Paraflavitalea devenefica: one gene and its partners. The protein of the gene in region 2 binds, or shares a complex with, the protein of the main gene of each other region. Links are inferred from orthologs where the notes say so. Each region holds a gene or a part of one and is shown on either strand. Other genes may lie near its edges.

What was found.
Region 1: the proteins of accD (region 2) and HB364_RS20860 are in contact, whole or in part, in a solved structure (PDB 8UXZ), measured with the Escherichia coli proteins. The link is inferred for Paraflavitalea devenefica from one-to-one orthologs.
Region 3: the proteins of accD (region 2) and accB are in contact, whole or in part, in a solved structure (PDB 8UXZ), measured with the Escherichia coli proteins. The link is inferred for Paraflavitalea devenefica from one-to-one orthologs.
Region 4: the proteins of accD (region 2) and accC are in contact, whole or in part, in a solved structure (PDB 8UXZ), measured with the Escherichia coli proteins. The link is inferred for Paraflavitalea devenefica from one-to-one orthologs.

What each region holds. Positions count from the first base shown.
Region 1 is NZ_JAARML010000003.1:619,347-623,042, forward strand. What follows is about bases 1-2,889. They hold HB364_RS20860 (acetyl-CoA carboxylase carboxyltransferase subunit alpha), read right to left. Parts: upstream 1,987-2,889; coding sequence 1,015-1,986; downstream 1-1,014. Other genes in these bases: dapA (4-hydroxy-tetrahydrodipicolinate synthase), read right to left, coding at 1-725; HB364_RS20865 (M56 family metallopeptidase), read right to left, coding at 2,152-2,889. Outside these bases: more of HB364_RS20865, read right to left, coding at 2,890-3,624; HB364_RS20870 (BlaI/MecI/CopY family transcriptional regulator), read right to left, coding at 3,621-3,696. UniProt on the Escherichia coli protein: Component of the acetyl coenzyme A carboxylase (ACC) complex. First, biotin carboxylase catalyzes the carboxylation of biotin on its carrier protein (BCCP) and then the CO(2) group is transferred by the carboxyltransferase to acetyl-CoA to form malonyl-CoA.
Region 2 is NZ_JAARML010000004.1:587,510-591,202, forward strand. Bases 165-3,050 are described here. They hold accD (acetyl-CoA carboxylase, carboxyltransferase subunit beta), read left to right. Parts: upstream 165-1,094; coding sequence 1,095-2,006; downstream 2,007-3,050. Other genes in these bases: HB364_RS23895 (succinate dehydrogenase cytochrome b subunit), read right to left, coding at 165-700; smpB (SsrA-binding protein SmpB), read left to right, coding at 2,106-2,543; HB364_RS23910 (hypothetical protein), read left to right, coding at 2,702-3,050. Also shown: more of HB364_RS23895, read right to left, coding at 1-164; more of HB364_RS23910, read left to right, coding at 3,051-3,685.
Region 3 is NZ_JAARML010000001.1:1,945,150-1,948,815, forward strand. The notes cover bases 808-3,666. They hold accB (acetyl-CoA carboxylase biotin carboxyl carrier protein), read left to right. Parts: upstream 808-1,922; coding sequence 1,923-2,411; downstream 2,412-3,666. Other genes in these bases: HB364_RS07970 (M56 family metallopeptidase), read left to right, coding at 808-944; efp (elongation factor P), read left to right, coding at 1,167-1,733; accC (acetyl-CoA carboxylase biotin carboxylase subunit), read left to right, coding at 2,498-3,666. Outside these bases: more of HB364_RS07970, read left to right, coding at 1-807. UniProt on the Escherichia coli protein: This protein is a component of the acetyl coenzyme A carboxylase complex; first, biotin carboxylase catalyzes the carboxylation of the carrier protein and then the transcarboxylase transfers the carboxyl group to form malonyl-CoA.
Region 4 is NZ_JAARML010000001.1:1,946,882-1,950,622, reverse strand. What follows is about bases 808-3,741. They hold accC (acetyl-CoA carboxylase biotin carboxylase subunit), read right to left. Parts: upstream 2,977-3,741; coding sequence 1,639-2,976; downstream 808-1,638. Other genes in these bases: efp (elongation factor P), read right to left, coding at 3,741-3,741; accB (acetyl-CoA carboxylase biotin carboxyl carrier protein), read right to left, coding at 3,063-3,551; HB364_RS07990 (autotransporter outer membrane beta-barrel domain-containing protein), read left to right, coding at 808-1,568. In the rest of the region: more of HB364_RS07990, read left to right, coding at 1-807. UniProt on the Escherichia coli protein: This protein is a component of the acetyl coenzyme A carboxylase complex; first, biotin carboxylase catalyzes the carboxylation of the carrier protein and then the transcarboxylase transfers the carboxyl group to form malonyl-CoA.

The DNA of each region.
Region 1 (3,696 bases), on a different replicon or contig from region 2:
AGTTGATCATTCAGTTTTTTAGCGTTCACCACATCTGCTTTCAGGCTATAGCGCACCATATCTGTGAAGGCTTTCGGGAATGCATTGGCGGCCACACTGATCACGCCATCCATACCAGTGGCTACCTGTGCAAAGGTCAATGCGTCATCACCGCTCACTACCAGGAAGTCGGCCGGGCGGTCGCGCAGGATAAGGCTGCATTGGGCCATATCGCCACTGGCTTCTTTGATACCGGCAATGTTCGCTACCTCGTTGGCCAGGCGCAGGGTAGTGGCGGCAGTCATATTACGGCCTGTTCTGCCGGGTACATTGTACAGCAGAATGGGTTTGGGAGAGGCGGCTGCCAGCATTTTATAATGCTGGTAAATACCTTCCTGTGAGGGCTTGTTATAATAAGGGCTGGCGCTCAGTACAGCCGCGGCCTTCTCAAGCGGGAAATATTGCAGGTCTTTCAGCAGTTCCTGTGTATCATTACCACCAATACCTACTACTACCGGCACACGGCCACCTACCTTTTCATACGTGTAGTCTATAATGTTTTTCTTCTCCTGCTTATTGAGGGTAGGGGTTTCGCCGGTAGTGCCCAGCGTCACTACATACTCAACGCCACCCTTGATGACAAAATCAATGAGTTTGCCTAATGCGTCGAAATCCACTGCTGAATCAGCTTTGAATGGGGTAACCAGTGCTACGCCTGTACCTGCTAACGTTTGCCTGAGCGACATGCTATTGTTGGTTTTATGATTGATGATCGAATAGGAAAAACACCGGCAACAAAAAAGCCCTCCTGTTACAGGAAGGCTTCAATATATTTCAGACATACAAAACTGTCCTTAACCTTCCCCGTACATGGAGTGTTTCTTGACTTGCTTTGTATGTTTCTTTATCAGTTGCATGATGAGGGCCAAAAATAATCAGCAAATATATTCCACCCAAATTTTTCTAAGTGAAACTGCCTGTATATCTATAAACAATGACTTTATATGTAAGTCAGACAGCAAAAAAGGGCAGCTTTTAGATCTCATCCCAGAAGCCCATCTTACCAAACTTCTCAATGCGCTTTTGGATGCGTTCCTCAGGCGTTAACTGGCTCAGTTCATTGATGGTATTGATCAGGTAAGGTTTCAGCAGGTTAGCGGCTTCTGCATAATCCCAGTGAGCGCCTCCAACAGGTTCCGGAATGATCTCATCAATCAGGCCAAACTGGTGCATATAATCCGGTGTAAGCTTCAACTGTTCGGCTGCTTTTTCTTTCTGGTCCCAGCTACGCCATAAAATGGAACTGCAGCTTTCGGGGGAAATAACCGTATACCAGGTATTTTCCAGCATAAACACACGGTCGCCCACACCGATACCCAGGGCGCCACCAGAGGCTCCTTCACCGATTACCACGCAGATCACAGGCACTTTAAGCCGCATCATTTCATAGATGTTGCGGGCAATGGCTTCCCCTTGTCCTCTTTCTTCTGCTTCCAGGCCGGGATAAGCGCCGGGCGTATCTATCAGGGTAATTACCGGCTTATTGAATTTCTCGGCCAGTTTCATCAGGCGCAGGGCCTTGCGGTATCCTTCGGGATTGGCCATACCAAAATTGCGTAACTGGCGGGCCTTTGTATTAATACCTTTTTGTTGTCCGATCACCATGACTGTTTTGCCATCCAGGGAGGCAAAACCGCCTACCATGGCTTTATCGTCCCGTACATTGCGGTCGCCATATAACTCCACAAAATCAGTCGTCAGCTTATCAATGTATTTGAGGGTATAGGGACGGTCGGGATGGCGGCTCAACTGTACTTTTTGCCAGGGGGTGAGGTTCTGGGTGATGGCCCTACGGGTTTCTATTACCCGTTCTTCCAGCTTCTTTATGGGGTCGCTCAGGTCAATCTTGCTTTTTTCAGCCTTTTGCTTCAGCCCTTCAATATCATCAAACAGTTCTTTAATGGGTCTTTCAAAATCCAGAAATTGGCGGTTTTTGTCTTGCGGCATAAACAGGAAATATAAAGCTGTAAAATTAAGGGTTGAGACCTTTTTTTACGAATGTTTCTTAATGGCGGCTAATGTATTGCCAAAAAGCCCGTCCATCAGGCAATGGAGCGGGCAAAGGGGCCGGGCGGCGGGGAATAAACTGTAAGATGTTGATAATGAATAGACTTATTTCTTTTTTGCACGAACTTTAAGATCCACCTTTTTAATCACGTATACCGACTCTTCTCCTTCTGTATACATACGATTATAACTTTCCTGGGTATAGAGGTCTACCTGCACATAGTGCTTGCCATAATTAACCGCATTTTTAGCGAGCCTGCTTTCGTAGTAGAGGGCAAAGTCTTCGGGCTTGTGGCTGGCCAGTTCGGCATTGCTGATGCGTTTACTATCAATCCATACTCCATACATGGCAGCATCGCCCCAGGATTGAAGCTGGGCGGTGGTGGGCGATTTGCGGACTGGTGGTTTGCTAAATATCACTGCTGGGAATTCCCTCCTTTGTTGGTCACTCATATCGGCATATATGGCCTTCAGCTTTTGTTTGTCTTCTTTGGAGTACCTATAGCTGATAACTTTGCCCTCGGGGGTAGCTCCTTTGTCAACGAGCTGTTTGAACTCATTCAATTGTTCCGCTGATGCGCCGGGTCCTGGTGGTAAAGTCTTTTCAAGCGAAAGAATTATTGGTTTTCTTTTGAGTGGAGTTGTATCCTGCGCTTCTCCTTCCGGAGCTACTTTCTCCGGCACTTTCTTTGCCGGCGCCTTTTTTTCCTGCGCATAGGTTCTTTCGCTGAATAAGACAACCGCTGCCAGGAATAATGGTAGTAAGGCCAGTTGCAGGCAAACAATTCGTTTGCTGTTGGGGGCTTTTGTCATCATGGTTAACCGTTTTTTGGTGATAAAATAATTGAAGCTGCTGGCGGGCGACACAGCGGGCTGTTGTTGTATTTTCTCCAATAACAAATGCTGGTAACTGCGAATGTCAGGATGTGTTTTGATAACGGTATCATCAGCCTGCAGTTCATGGTTGAGCTGAATGGACCTTTTATAAAATATCCAGGCAGGATTCAGCCAGCAAAAGACCAGCAGGAGTTCTATGAACAATACATCCCAGGAATGCTTTTGCCGTATATGCGATAATTCATGGGTAAGTAATACCGTACGGGTACCGGGATTGTTATAATCTGCCTGGCTGATAAAAATATAATGAAGAAAGCTATGGGCAGGAATATCATGATTGGTCAATACCAGCCTGGCTCCCTGGTAGGGCAGCACGTTATTACCGGCTATCGCTTGCCGGATGCGGTATAGGTTCAGCAGGAAACGGGTTAATAGAATGCCGGTGATCAGCACATACACGATCATGCCGGCCTGCAATAAGGATAACCCCTTTTCTGTTGTTACAGGCTGTGCCGGTGCGGTTTCTTCCAAAGTGATCACCAGGGGAAGGGGAATGTCTTCCGGTACGATGGAATCGGGTTTTACCTCAAAGGTGATGAAGGGCACCAGCAGGGAAAACAAGATGCTGAATAATAAATACCCCCTGTTGAATGCGTACATCTTTTCGCGCTGTAACAGGAACCTGTATACCAGCAGCAATAAAATGGAACATACCGTGGCTTTGATAATGTAGGTGATCATTTTTTCTTTTTTTCAATTTCCTGGTCAATGATCTTTCTTAATTCTTCCAGTTCCTTTGCCGTGAGTTTGGTG
Region 2 (3,693 bases):
TCTGTAAACCTATCCACTGAAAATGCATGCTGATGGGCATGAGGGCAAATACCAATGGTATCAGGATGGAAAATCCAAGGCCAACACCATGAAGCAGGGCCAGGTAACGCTTGTTGTATACACCCAGTGTCCTGAAAGCACTCTGGAAGCCATGTGCCAGGTGATAGGCCAGGGAAATACATCCCAATACATACAAAATAACATACAAAGGGTTCTCAAATGTCAGCATCATTCTGCCAAACATATCATGGTGCTCAGGATTATAAGAAGCTTCGGGCAAACCCGTAATACGGGAAGGCACCCAGAATTGAGAGATGTGCATAATGAGGAACAGCAATAACAAGGTGCCGAGCAAAGCCATGGAACGGCTATACCATTTGCTGCCTTTGTTGCCCATCGTCTTTTGATACCCTACCCCACGGCGACTGCGATTTTGTACCTCTACTAAATATCCCTGTACTATATGTAGGATGATAAACGCAAACAGACCAATTTCCGCAGCACGGATCACCCAGCTTGAGCCCATAAAGTGAGCTGCCCGGTTAAACATTTCTCCATCATCTGTAGGGTCGAACAGGTCGGCAAATATGCAGGCATTGATCCCCGCATGCACAACCAGGAATAGGATCAGAAAAATACCCGTTAAGCTCATTACCAGTTTCTTACCAATGGAGGACGTAAAGAGGGCAGACCATTTCATCTATTAGTATTTATTTCCTTTTAGCCAGATGGAACTGCGTTTCATCTGTTAATATTATTTAGTTGTCTGGCGAAGTCTCAGGATGCGATAAGGCTTCATCATGAGGCATATTGATCTATTTGACTGCAATTCGACCGCAAAAATAACGCAGCAAGGTGAAATATCATATTTCGGTAAAAAATTTCCTGATATTATATAAATCATGGCAATCATTTCGTTATGTCGGGTGGCGTTTACACATTTTATGATGTATATAATTTTTTCTACTGCAATAATGACACATTAACCAATGGGTAACAATAAGCTGTTCATTGCCGGTTTCCGCTTCACTTTTCCCCTGTACTTCTTGCACTTATTGTAAAATTGTTATCTTAGCCCCCTTAAAATTGACCTAATGAAGCAAGAAGAGGATTTTGAGGCCAATCTGGCAGGAGAAGAAGGGCAAAGTGAAGAGACAAAGAGCAGTTGGTTCAAAAGGATCAAGAAGGGAATTCTGACCAGTACCGCCGAAAAAAAAGAAACACCTGAAGGGCTCTGGAGTAAATGCCCGGAATGCGGGTATATATGTACCGTCACCGAGCTCCGGGAAAATATATTCGTTTGTCCCAAATGCAGTTACCACCACCGTATTGGCAGCTCCGAATACTTCGATGTCATTTTCGATGAAGACCAGTATGAGATCCTGTTTGAAAATATCCGCTCCAAAGACTTCCTGCACTTTACCGATCTGAAGTCATACGATAAACGCCTGCAGGAAACCTGGGCCAAGACCGATATTACCGATTCTATCCGCGTGGGCAAAGGCAAAGTGAAGTCGCTGGACCTGGTGATAGGCTGTATGGATTTTGAATTCATTGGCGGTTCGCTGGGCAGTGTAATGGGAGAACGGATCTCCCAGGCGGCAGACCTGTGCCTGAAACATCATATTCCACTAATGATTATCTGTAAATCGGGTGGCGCCCGTATGATGGAGAGTGCTTTCTCCCTGATGCAACTGGCCAAGGTATCGGGCAAGCTGTCGCAACTTACCGATGCCGGTATTCCTTATATCTCTTTACTGACCGATCCCTCTTTCGGAGGTATTTCGGCATCCTTTGGTATGCTGGGCGACCTGAATATTGCGGAGCCTGGTGCCCTCATCGGCTTTGCCGGCCCCCGTGTAATCAAGGAAACGATCAAGAAAGACCTGCCCGAAGGCTTCCAGCGCAGTGAATTCCTGCTGGAACATGGCTTCCTCGATTTCATCGTACATCGTAAGGAGCTAAGGGATAAACTGGCTACTGTACTTTCATTGTTTAAAAATTAGAAAAGAATATAGAATTCAGAATCCAGCATCCAGAATGCTGCTGTTCAGGCTTTCCTATTCTGGATGCTGAATTCTGGCTCCTGAATTCTTGTTTTCCCCATGTCAGAAATTCGCAATAAATCGGCCTATCATGAGTATTTCATCGAAGACAAGTACGATGCAGGACTTGTATTGATGGGTACAGAGGTGAAGTCATTACGGGAAGGCCGGGCCAGCTTCAACGACAGCTACTGTTATTTTCAGAAAGGTGAAATGTGGATCAAAAGTCTGCATATAGCCGAATATTCCCATGGAATAGGCAACAACCACAACCCCGTACGGGAAAGGAAATTATTATTACAGAAGAAGGAATTACGCAAGATCGAGGCAAAAGTAAAAGAGAAAGGATATACCATTGTTCCCCTTCGCATCTTCTTTAATGAGGGAGGATTGGCCAAGATGGAAATAGGCCTGGGCAAGGGTAAAAAACTGTATGATAAGCGGGAAACCATTAAACAGCGGGATACCGACCGTGAAATGAAACGGCACCTGAAGTAGGAAGCCGGACGTCTGAAGTCCGATACTTTATTGTCAGCACGTTTTACTTCCCGCAACAACCTTTTGACGTAAGCCCCCTTCTTCCACCAGCTTCAAACTTCAGGCCTCCGGCTTCAGCCCTCCGTTTCTGGCTTGATTTTTTCTCCTTAATTTCACGTATGCTGAAAAACACACTCCTCCTGTTATCACTTTTGGCTGCCCATGGCTTGGGTGCACAAACAGTTACCGGCTCCTGGTTTGGCAGGGCCGATGTAGTGGCGCAGGGCAATCAAAATAATTACCTCACAGAATTCATCCTTAAACAAAAAGGCAATGAGGTAGAAGGTATTTTCGGTTATTATTTCAAGGACAGCTACCAAAGCTTTTTTATACGCGGCACTTATAATAAAAGCACGCGGGCCGTGCATATTCCCAACCTGGCCATGTTTCATTACAGTTCCAATACACGTAATGGAGTGGAGTGCCCCATGAACTTTTCCGGTACACTGATGGTAAGCCAGGCGCAAAGCTCTTTGAAGGGCTCTTTCATAACAGAGCCCAGGTACAAGTATACCTGCCCGGAAATACGCGTAAATTTTACGTTGGACAATGAAGCGCCTCAGACGGATGTAGCCTTGGGCAATACCACCCCGGGCCGGAAGTTCTGGAAGCCCCAGCAGGAAGATGTGATCGTTTCCAACACGCCCGAAAACAAACCCGTAACCGCTACAGCCGTACTCACGCCCGACTCCCTGGTATTAAAACCAACTACCATAGAAGAAACGGCCAGCAATAGCCTGCTGGCAAAATTTGAAAGCAGGAAAAACATTTATAGCCAGGAGCTGGAGATAGAAGGTGATTCCATACGGGTGAGCTTTTACGATAATGGCGATGTTGACAATGATACCGTAAGCGTATTATTGAATAAATCACCCATACTGGTCAGCCAGGAATTAACCGCCAGGGCCCTGACCATTTATATTGCACTGGACGATAAGAAACCGGTAAGCGAACTGGGCATGATGGCTGAAAACTTAGGCAAATATCCCCCTAATACTGCCCTTATGGTAGTAACGGATGGCATTCATCGCTATGAAATGTATCTCTCCAGCAGCCTTACGCAAAATGCGGTAGTGCGGCTACGTAAAAAGAAGAAGAGTTAAGACCTCCG
Region 3 (3,666 bases), on a different replicon or contig from region 2:
TTGCCAGCCAGTTCAATTTCTCTTCCCTTAAAAAAAGAATTGCCATGATGAATAAAATGCGCAGCGCCAAAATACACCTGATCAAATTCCTGTTTGTACTGCCGCTGGTGACTATCCTGTTGCTGGCTTTCAGGAATGCTGCTATTAATCATAAAGCCCTGGCAGCCATAATGCCGGCAACAACGATTACCATGGTGGCTGAAGATATGAAAGCGCCCACGCCGCTGGTTACAGATACGGTACCGCGCAAAGGAAAAGTGGAACATGTTCAGGCAGATCCGGCGCGTACCGTGATCATTACTGCCAGGTACGATTCTGCCAGGTATTTTATTGATGCCAGCCTGAATGGGCCCGGTAATCCTTACAGGGCGTTGCTCCCGGCGAATGTGCTTTATTTCATTGATGGAGTTGAGCAACCCAAAGGCGGGGATGTTGTAAACAACCTGGCCCCCGGCGATATAGAACGTGTTGATGTGCTGAAAGGGAAATCGGCAATAACACTGTATGGTGAAAAAGGGACTGACGGGGTCATATTGATCACTACCAAAAAAGGAACACCTGCTCCACAGCCTGTATTGCCGCCGGTAAAAGATACCATCCCTCCCCAGATCATTACCTTAAAAATAGATACCAATAAGGACAATAAAGATATTCAACTATGTTCCGGACCATTTCTGGGGGTCCTTGTAGTGGATGGGGAAATATACGACAGCGTGCGCCTGCATGAACTGAAACCGGAAAATATTGAAAGGATGGATGTATTAAAAAACGCGGAGGATGTAAAACAATATGGACCAAAAGCAAAATACGGAGTGATTAAGATCACCACCAAAAAGAGGGATAACAAGATCACCGCAGCGCCTATACCTGCCGGAACGCCCACCCAGGCAGATAAACTCCTATTAAAGATCGACGCCAGGCAGGAATCAAATGAACCTTTTTAACGAGGCTGCCGCCCGTAACCTTTTAAGTGCCGGTTCTGTTTTCAGGCCGGCATTTTTATTGGGTGATCTGGCTGCCGGCGGCTGCTTCGGCCCCCTGTTTTGATCAATTACTTCCCTTTTGCCCGCTGACAATTTTGCCGTAGTTTTGCTGCCCCGCTCCCCCGGTCGGAGGCCTGTGGGAAGGCGTAGTAAATTTGTAATCGAAAAAACATCAGCTTTTTTATGGCAACTACTTCAGATATCAGCCGTGGCATGATCATCAAACTGGACGGCAGTTTATACTCCATCGTAGATTTCGGAGAGAACAAAACTGCCCGTGCGGCCGCTAAAGTCTGGGCTAAATTAAAAGGTGTAGACAATAAACGCAGCATTGAAAAGACCTGGAACTCAGGCGATAGCATTCACCCGGTACGTGTGGAGCGCAAAGATTATCAGTTCCTGTACAAAGATGACAGTGGTTATAACTTCATGGAAACCGAGACTTTTGAGCAGATTGCGCTGAGCGAAGAATTGATTGATGCTCCGCAGTTCCTGAAAGACGGCCAGGAAGTGTCCATGCTGATCAATACAGAGACCGAGCAACCCATGAGCGTGGAATTGCCCGATAAGATCGTATTGAAAGTAACTTACTCCGAGCCCGGCGTGAAAGGCGATACGGCTACCCGTACGCTGAAGCCTGCCACCGTAGAGACCGGCGCTACAGTCAACGTACCCCTGTTCGTGAATGAGGGAGAACTGATCCGGGTTAACACCAAGACCGGGGAATATGTAGAACGCGTAAAGGAATAGGCGATGGCTACTGCCTGGTCCTTGTAAAATATATAAAATGGATAACGGAACGTTTCGTTTCTGTTGTCCATTTTTTTATTCCATTGGATATTAGCATTTAAAAGGGGGTTTTGGGTATATTTAATGTGTAATCCTTATCTTAGCCGCCTGTTTTGCCCGAACTAACCGTCAACATAAACAATTAAACAGATGGATTTTAAACAAATTCAGGAGTTGATCAAAATGATCAACAAGTCCAACATCGGTGAAGTGACCATAGAAGAAAAGGGATTCAAATTAACCATCAAACAAAAAGAAGAACCTGCTCAACACGTAATTGCTGCCCCTGTACACGCGCCTATAAGTATGCCGGCGGTTGCCCAATCTCAGGTAGCCTCCTCTCCTGCTGTACAATCTGCTGCAGATAAACCAAAGGCAGCGGAACCTGCTGCTGATAACCTGGTAACCATAAAAAGCCCCATGATCGGTACCTTCTACCGCAGCCCGTCTCCGGGTAAGCCTGTTTTTGTAGAACCGGGCGATGAAGTATTACCGGGTAAAGTGGTATGTATCATAGAAGCCATGAAACTCTTCAACGAAATTGAAAGCGAAGTAAAAGGCCGTATTGTAAAAGTGCTGGTGGAAGATGCTTCGCCTGTAGAGTACGATCAGCCGTTATTTCTGGTAGAACCTAATTAATATGAGAATGTGGCAATTTGAAAATTTGAAAATGGAATGCCATTTTCAAATTCAGGTTATGCCATACTTAATTTCAAATTAACTCAATGTTCAAAAAGATATTAATTGCCAATCGTGGAGAGATTGCCCTGCGGGTGATCCGTACCTGTCGGGAGATGGGTATCAAAACAGTGGCGGTATACTCCACGGCTGATAAAGATAGCCTGCACGTAAAATTTGCAGACGAAGCCGTTTGCATTGGCCGTGCAGCCAGTTCCGATTCCTACCTCAACATTCCCCATATTATGGCTGCTGCCGAGATCACCAATGCCGATGGTATCCATCCGGGTTATGGTTTTCTGGCAGAAAATGCCCGCTTTGCAGAGATCTGCGGCGAACATAATATTAAATTCATTGGCCCCACACCCGAGCAGATCCGTTCTATGGGCGATAAGATCACTGCCAAGGAAACAATGATCAAAGCCGGTGTACCGGTAGTGCCGGGCGGTGAAGGATTACTGGAAAGCCTGGATGAGGCCAAAAGCCTGGCCAAAGAAATAGGATACCCCATCATCCTGAAAGCTACTGCCGGCGGTGGTGGTAAAGGCATGCGGGTAGTATGGAATGAAGAAGAAATAGAGCGGGCTTACAATACGGCCAAAGCCGAAGCCGGCGCCGCCTTCAAGAATGACGGTATTTACATGGAGAAGTTTGTGGAGGAGCCCCGCCACATCGAGATACAGGTAGCTGGCGACCGTTACGGTAAAGTGTGCCACCTGAGCGAAAGGGACTGCTCTATACAGCGTCGTCACCAGAAACTGGTGGAGGAGTCGCCTTCCCCTTTCATGACGCCTGAGCTGCGCCAGCGTATGGGTGAGGCTGCTATCAAAGCTGCTTCGGCCATCGGATATGAAAGTGTAGGCACTATCGAGTTCCTGGTAGATAAGCACCGCAACTTCTACTTCATGGAAATGAATACACGTATCCAGGTAGAACATTGCGTAACAGAAGAGGTAACCAATTTTGACCTCATCAAAGAGCAGATCAAAATAGCCTCCGGCGAAGCGATCAGCGGACTGAACTATGAACCACAAATGCATGCCATCGAATGCCGTATCAATGCGGAAGACCCTTACAATGATTTCAGGCCAAGTCCCGGAAAGATCACCGTGCTGAACCAGCCGGGCGGGCATGGCATCCGTATAGATTCACATGTGTATGCAGGATATGTGATACCTCCTTACTACGATTCCATGATTGCCAAGATCATTGCTGT
Region 4 (3,741 bases), on a different replicon or contig from region 2:
ATGCCATTGAAGTGGTACTACCTAATAATAACACAGCCTCTCCCGGCTTTACCTGTACAGGGTCAGGTAATGCGCTTGTCATTCATGAGGGAGGCATTTTCAGGAATGCTTCAGGAGCCGGATCAGGTGCTCCCTTAAGCATGGCAGGCGCTGTATGGATAGGGAATGGCGGGCGTTATATTCACAATACACCAAGACCACATGTAAGTATAGTGGCAGCCCTTGCCACCGCTTCCGGTACAGAAACCGGCATATTTGAATTTGACATCAGCAATGGAAGTCCCCTGATAGCATTCCCAGGGAGAACATTTGGCACCCTTGTCTTATCAGCTACCGCTGCCGGTGGCGCTAAAACCTACAATGCCAACGGCGTGAACCATACACTTATCCGTGGTGATTTTATTATAGGGGAAGGAGTTAGTTTTAACCTTGACCTTGATGATACGGTTTTTATTAAAGGCAATTATGAGCAGCAGGGAGGTGTATTTAACCTGGGAAGCAGTGACAATACTGTAGTACAGATCAATAACCACTTTATTCAATCAGGCGGTGTCATCACAGAAGACGATAATGGCCTGCCTGTTATTGAACTAAACGGCAGCAACTCCCAGTCTGTTACCGCTTCGGGCAGCATCAGCAATAGCGTTACTTTCAAAGTCAATAATCCCGCAGGCGTTATGCTGCAAACGCCCCTTTCTTTACCTTATAAACTGGAACTTACACAAGGGAAGGTAACTACTTCCGTCATTAACCTGTTAACGCTGGAAGCTGGTTGTACTATCCAGGCAGATTCCCTATCGTCACTTAGCTTTATCAATGGCCCCTTGCAAAAAAGAGGTTTAGTGGCCGCTGGTCAATTCCTGTTCCCGGTAGGCAAAGGCAACAGCCTTCGCTGGTTATCGCTGACCAATGTTACCGGCAATTATACGGTGGAGTTTTTCAGAGATAATCCCAAACTGATGAGCAATGCCTACCCTGCCATTATACACCATATCTCTTCTATTGAACACTGGGGTATTACTGCCGATGCCCTGCCAGCCCCGCAGGCGCAGGTAAAGCTATCCTTCAACGATCCTAACAGTGGTGGCGTTACAGACCTTTCTGCGCTACGGGTGGTTCAATTAACAGGCGGCGCCTGGACCAATGCCGGCAATACCGGTTATATGGGAACGCCAGGCTCTAATGGATTTGTTACCAGCGACCCGATCAGTTCATTTGGCCCTTCCATCCAATACTTCACCCTCGCCAGCACATCCGCCACTTTAAATCCCTTGCTGTTACGTCAGCGACCGTACACAATTTCCGGCCATACTACTCCAACAGCGTTGTTAGCGCCCTCCCTTACCACCGGCTTTACAAAACTAGTTATTACAGCCAGGAAAGAAGAGCACCTGCACCTGGTGATCACAGGCAATACAGGCAGGGTAATGATGACAATCCCTGTTTACCTGCAGAAAGGTGGCAATGCCATACCACTGAATGTAGCTATGTTGCCGGCAGGCATTTACTCCATCATGATACCTGGTATGAAAGAAATGGGCTTTCCGGTAAGGTTGATCAAGCTATAAAGCAAGAGCGGTGACACTTTTTGAAAAGGTATCACCGCTCTTGTTGGTTCTATTGATCAGTTACCTCTGATTATAATAGTTTAAAGGAATCCAGGAACTTGGTATTGAAGTTTCCTTTGCAGAAGTCTTCGTTCTTCATTAACTGAAGGTGGAAAGGAATGGTCGTTTTTACGCCTTCAATGACGTATTCGTTCAGTGCACGACTCATGGTATTGATGGCCTCCTCCCTGGTACGGGCTACAGCAATGATCTTGGCAATCATGGAATCGTAGTAAGGAGGTATCACATATCCTGCATACACATGTGAATCTATACGGATGCCATGCCCGCCCGGCTGGTTCAGCACGGTGATCTTTCCGGGACTTGGCCTGAAATCATTGTAAGGGTCTTCCGCATTGATACGGCATTCGATGGCATGCATTTGTGGTTCATAGTTCAGTCCGCTGATCGCTTCGCCGGAGGCTATTTTGATCTGCTCTTTGATGAGGTCAAAATTGGTTACCTCTTCTGTTACGCAATGTTCTACCTGGATACGTGTATTCATTTCCATGAAGTAGAAGTTGCGGTGCTTATCTACCAGGAACTCGATAGTGCCTACACTTTCATATCCGATGGCCGAAGCAGCTTTGATAGCAGCCTCACCCATACGCTGGCGCAGCTCAGGCGTCATGAAAGGGGAAGGCGACTCCTCCACCAGTTTCTGGTGACGACGCTGTATAGAGCAGTCCCTTTCGCTCAGGTGGCACACTTTACCGTAACGGTCGCCAGCTACCTGTATCTCGATGTGGCGGGGCTCCTCCACAAACTTCTCCATGTAAATACCGTCATTCTTGAAGGCGGCGCCGGCTTCGGCTTTGGCCGTATTGTAAGCCCGCTCTATTTCTTCTTCATTCCATACTACCCGCATGCCTTTACCACCACCGCCGGCAGTAGCTTTCAGGATGATGGGGTATCCTATTTCTTTGGCCAGGCTTTTGGCCTCATCCAGGCTTTCCAGTAATCCTTCACCGCCCGGCACTACCGGTACACCGGCTTTGATCATTGTTTCCTTGGCAGTGATCTTATCGCCCATAGAACGGATCTGCTCGGGTGTGGGGCCAATGAATTTAATATTATGTTCGCCGCAGATCTCTGCAAAGCGGGCATTTTCTGCCAGAAAACCATAACCCGGATGGATACCATCGGCATTGGTGATCTCGGCAGCAGCCATAATATGGGGAATGTTGAGGTAGGAATCGGAACTGGCTGCACGGCCAATGCAAACGGCTTCGTCTGCAAATTTTACGTGCAGGCTATCTTTATCAGCCGTGGAGTATACCGCCACTGTTTTGATACCCATCTCCCGACAGGTACGGATCACCCGCAGGGCAATCTCTCCACGATTGGCAATTAATATCTTTTTGAACATTGAGTTAATTTGAAATTAAGTATGGCATAACCTGAATTTGAAAATGGCATTCCATTTTCAAATTTTCAAATTGCCACATTCTCATATTAATTAGGTTCTACCAGAAATAACGGCTGATCGTACTCTACAGGCGAAGCATCTTCCACCAGCACTTTTACAATACGGCCTTTTACTTCGCTTTCAATTTCGTTGAAGAGTTTCATGGCTTCTATGATACATACCACTTTACCCGGTAATACTTCATCGCCCGGTTCTACAAAAACAGGCTTACCCGGAGACGGGCTGCGGTAGAAGGTACCGATCATGGGGCTTTTTATGGTTACCAGGTTATCAGCAGCAGGTTCCGCTGCCTTTGGTTTATCTGCAGCAGATTGTACAGCAGGAGAGGAGGCTACCTGAGATTGGGCAACCGCCGGCATACTTATAGGCGCGTGTACAGGGGCAGCAATTACGTGTTGAGCAGGTTCTTCTTTTTGTTTGATGGTTAATTTGAATCCCTTTTCTTCTATGGTCACTTCACCGATGTTGGACTTGTTGATCATTTTGATCAACTCCTGAATTTGTTTAAAATCCATCTGTTTAATTGTTTATGTTGACGGTTAGTTCGGGCAAAACAGGCGGCTAAGATAAGGATTACACATTAAATATACCCAAAACCCCCTTTTAAATGCTAATATCCAATGGAATAAAAAAATGGACAACAGAAACGAAACGTTCCGTTATCCATTTTATATATTTTACAAGGACCAGGCAGTAGCCATCGCC